DNA from 2 places in the Lelliottia sp. GFLA7 genome. Region 1 is predicted to be linked to the other one. Evidence: predicted binding sites of a transcription regulator. Region 1 holds the regulator's gene; the other holds the start of a gene.
What was found. Region 1 encodes Fur, which represses iron uptake genes when iron is present. Its sites were predicted from a motif close to ATAATAATGAGAACNACTATCAA; they were not measured.
Positions count from the first base shown of each region.

Region 2: a site for Fur is predicted at 1,092-1,114, ahead of sodA (superoxide dismutase [Mn]). Genes of this name have one in related genera too.

Region 1 is NZ_JBWLAQ010000001.1:787,264-789,670, reverse strand. It holds gene chiP (chitoporin ChiP) at 1-281, shown strand, start outside; gene chiQ (ChiQ/YbfN family lipoprotein) at 336-665, shown strand; gene fur (ferric iron uptake transcriptional regulator) at 792-1,238, opposite strand; gene fldA (flavodoxin FldA) at 1,530-2,060, opposite strand; gene ybfE (LexA regulated protein) at 2,218-2,407, opposite strand, start outside.
Region 2 is NZ_JBWLAQ010000012.1:47,055-49,461, forward strand. It holds gene rhaT (L-rhamnose/proton symporter RhaT) at 1-901, opposite strand, end outside; gene sodA (superoxide dismutase [Mn]) at 1,188-1,808, shown strand; gene yiiM (6-hydroxyaminopurine reductase) at 1,883-2,407, shown strand, end outside.

The sequences.
Region 1 (2,407 bases):
TTGGCGCATCTTACGCGTATGCATGGGACGCAAAACCTGCAGATATGGCTACGCCGGACGCTTACTATGACCCGAACTATCGCCTGAAAGAGTCCTCATATAGCCTCGATGCGATCTACACCCTCCAGGAGGGTCGCGCGAAGGGCACGATGTTCAAACTGCACTTCACCCAGTACGACAACCACTCCGATATTCCAAGCTACTCGGGCGGTTACGGCAACATCTTCCAGGATGAGCGTGACGTGAAATTCATGGTCATCGCGCCATTCACCATTTTCTGATGAACGCGCCGGCGGGGTGATTCCCCCCATCCCGCCGGAATGGAGACTGAAATGCTGAAAAAATTGATTATCGTCGCGGTGCTCGCATCGGGGCTGGTCGCCTGCGCACAGCCTCAGGCACCAAAAGAAGACTCACGACTGAAAGAGGCGTACAGCGCCTGTATTAACACCGCCGAAGGATCGCCAGACAAAATCCAGGCCTGTCAGAGCGTGCTGACTGTGCTGAAAAAAGAGAAAGCGCACGAGCAGTTTGCGACGCAGGAAAATGTGCGGGTGCTGGATTACCAGGCCTGTATTCAGGCGCGTCAAACCGGTAACGATCAGGAAGTGGCAAAGCGTTGTGACAAGATCTGGCAGGAGATCCGCAGCAACAACAGCAAGTAATCTTCTTTTGCCACGCCCGGTTGTGCTTCATCCTGAAATTCGCAGGATGAAGCGCAACCGGGCTTTTTCATTTATAGCAGGCAAAAAAAAGCCAACCGTTAGGTTGGCTCAGAGTATGAAATACGATTATTTGGTGTCGTGCGCGTGATCGTTTTCGCGGCAATCGCCTTCTGCACAGTGACCGTAGAGGTACAGGCTGTGGTTGGTCAGACGGATACCATGACGAGTGGCAATCTCACGCTGACGAGATTCGATAGATTCATCGCTAAACTCAATCACCTTGCCGCAATCCAGGCAAATGAGGTGATCGTGGTGATGCTGTTGTGTCAGTTCAAAAACGGATTTACCGCCTTCAAAATTATGACGGGTGACAATCCCGGCGTCATCAAATTGGTTCAGAACGCGATAAACGGTCGCCAGGCCAATCTCTTCGCCCATGTCGATCAGACGTTTATACAAGTCTTCCGCACTGACATGGTGATTGTCCGGCCCTTGCAGTACTTCCAGGATTTTTAAACGAGGAAGCGTCACTTTCAGGCCAGCCTTCTTTAATGCGGTATTGTTGTCAGTCATGCGGAATCTGTCCTGTTGCTAAACGATTCACTTCTAAAGAAGAAGTGACAGAAAATGCACTTGGGATAATGCGTTTCATTATAGAACTGCCATGCTTAAATGAAAACTGCAAGTCTCAAGCAAAGTATGCTTATAAAAACGTGGTATCGCCAACAAAGTTGAGCGAAGGCATCCACTTTAACCTGGGATATTGTACAGGTCTGAAAGCAAAAGTTAAAAATTTGTAGCAATTATTTTAATTGGAAATACCTATCAATGCGGCGCAACAGTTTTGCAGCGCCGCACGATCAATCAGGCATTCAGGATATCGTCGAGGTGAAGTTCTTCGCGGATCTGCTTAACCCATTGGTTTACGCGTTCTGCGGTGAGTTCTGGTTGACGGTCTTCGTCAATCGCCAGGCCCACAAAGTGATCGTCATCCGCCAGGCCTTTAGACGCTTCAAAGTGGTAACCCGCCGTTGGCCAATGACCGACAATCGCCGCGCCGCGCGGTTCGATGATGTCGCGGATGGTGCCCAGCGCATCACAGAAGTACTCTGCGTAATCTTCCTGGTCACCGCAGCCGAACAGCGCGACCAGCTTACCGTTGAAGTCGACTTCTTCCAGCGTTGGGAAAAAATCATCCCAGTCACACTGCGCTTCGCCGTAGTACCAGGTAGGAATGCCCAGCAGCAGAATATCGTAGCCTTCGAGATCTTCTTTGCTGCTCTTCGCAATGTCATGGACGTCGGCAACGTCTTTACCAAGCTGTTTTTGAATGTTTTTTGCGATGTTTTCGGTATTACCGGTATCGCTGCCGAAGAAAATGCCGATGATTGCCATGAGTAAAATAACCTCTTGAAACTTAATGGTATGGTGGCACAAATTGTCCACGGATAAGGGCAATCATAGCAGAACAGAGAAGTCAGCGGAAACAGCTATCACGCGGGACTGCACTCTGTGCTACATGAAAGTGGGGTAAGGGTGGTTTTTCAGACTTTTACTGAGAATGGCGCAATGCCTGCAGTTGCAGCATAAGCATCTCTTCGATCAGCTCGCTGCGGCTGATTTCACGGGCCTCAGCCAGTTCGCTTAGGGCATCGACGGCGTCCGCATTGAGTTTTAACTCGACGCGTTTAAGCCCACGACTTTTGTCGCGTTTAAGCTGGTTGCGCTTATTGATGCGCAAC
Region 2 (2,407 bases), on a different contig from region 1:
ACACGTAGAAGCTCATGTGTAGCATCCAACTCATATAGTCATATTGCGGTGGAATGCTGGCGTGGCCCCAGGCGTAGAAGAAGAACTGCAAATACCACATCAGGCCGCCGAGCGCCGAAAGCAGCACGTTGGTGACGATCAGGGGTTTTGCCAGCGAGAAGTCGGCTTTTACCGACAGATTCTTCACTTTTGCCAGACGAATAAAACAGAAGCCCAGATTGACCAGCGCACCGCCGCCCATGATGACCACATAGCTTGGCAACGCGACGTACAGCGGATCAACGCCGAGCGCGGCAGCGGCTTCGTGCATTGGTTTGGCCGCGTTCATCGCAAACGACATGCCCGCCGAGAAAATGCCGCACATCACCGCCAGCACCAGCCCTTTCCTCAGATTGAAATCCTCGGCGGTGATGCCCATTTTGCGCTCTTTCAACTGACCCGCGCGGGTGACAATCCCCACGCCAATCACCGCCACCAGCACGCCGAGCAGCGTCATTCGACCGCCATGGGTGTTGATCAACACGTCGAAATTACCGTTCAGGATTGGCGTCATCAGCGTGCCGACAATCAGGGTGATCCCGATGGCAATCCCGATCCCCATCGACATGCCCAGATAGCGCATGGTCAGGCCGTAGTTGATATTGCCGATGCCCCACATTGCGCCAAACAGAAAAACGGGCAGCAGCGTCGAGGCGTTAAAGGAGGTGAAGTAGGCCCAGAAATCAGGCAGAAGTATGGCGCTGATGGTCCAGGGCAGGATCAGCCACGAAACCGTACCGCCAACGGACCACATGGTTTCCCATGACCAATGTTTGACCTTTTTAAAGGGGGCATAGAAACAGGCTGCACTGGCTGCGCCTATCAAATGCCAGAAAATACCCATCGTAATCGCATGATTCATTTTTACATCCTCATCGTTTTTATATGTCGTTGGCTTCCCTCCGACCCGATGAGTGTAAAAATTAAGCGGTGAGCGAACCTTCAGAAGGTTGCCGCACTTTTCTTCCAAATGGCAATCAACGCGTTAACCGCGTGAGCAGACTCACAATTTCACGAATGATACAAAAAATAACCTTATAAAAAGTACGGCATTGATAATCATTTTCAATATCATTTAATTAACTATAATGAACCAACTGCTTACGCGGCATTAACAGCTGTGCCGCCCGACAATAATGGAGAGGATTATGAGTTATACACTGCCATCCCTGCCGTATGCCTATGACGCACTGGAACCGCATTTCGACAAGCAGACGATGGAAATCCATCACACTAAACACCACCAGGCTTATGTAAACAACGCGAACGCTGCGCTGGAAAGCCTGCCAGAATTCGCTGAACTGTCCGTTGAAGAGCTGATCACCAAACTGGATCAACTGCCAGCAGACAAGAAAACCGTTCTGCGTAACAACGCTGGCGGTCACGCTAACCACAGCCTGTTCTGGAAAGGCCTGAAAACCGGCACCACCCTGCAGGGCGACCTGAAAGCGGCTATCGAGCGCGATTTCGGTTCTGTGGATGCTTTCAAAGCGGAATTCGAGAAAGCCGCTGCGACCCGTTTCGGTTCTGGCTGGGCTTGGCTGGTTCTGAAAGGCGACAAACTGGCTGTGGTTTCTACCGCTAACCAGGATTCCCCGCTGATGGGTGAAGCCGTTTCTGGCGTGTCTGGTTTCCCAATCGTGGGCCTGGATGTGTGGGAACACGCTTACTACCTGAAATTCCAGAACCGTCGTCCAGACTACATCAAAGCATTCTGGGACGTGGTGAACTGGGACGAAGCAGCCGCGCGTTTCGCTGCTAAAAAATAAGGTTGCATTGACGCCTGTGAGAAGCGAGTCTGATGACTCGCTTTTTTTGTCTCTGCATAAAGGAGCAATGACACATGCGCTATCCAGTTAACGTGTTTACAGGCAAGGTAAGGGATTACGACGGTAGCCGTCCGAGCGCTATCGCCAAAGTGCAGGTCGACGGCGAACTGACCCTGACCGATCTCGGGCTGGCGGGTGACGAACAGGCCGAAAAGAAAATCCACGGCGGGCCTGAGCGCGCGCTGTGCCATTATCCCCGCGAACACTATCTCCATTGGGCGCGTGAATTCCCCGAGCAGGCGGATCTCTTCGTCGCTCCCGCGTTTGGTGAAAACCTGTCGACCGACGGGATGACCGAAAAAGACGTCTTTATCGGCGACATTTATCGCTGGGGCGATGCGCTGATTCAGGTCACGCAGCCGCGTTCCCCATGCTTTAAACTCAACTTCCATTTCGGTATCAGCGATATGTCCTCGCAGATGCAAAGCGCGAGTAAAACCGGCTGGCTGTATCGCGTGGTGCTGGCGGGGCAGGTTTTTGCCGATGCGCCGCTGGAGCTGGCGTCGCGTCTGAGTGATGTGTCGGTTTACGATGCCTGC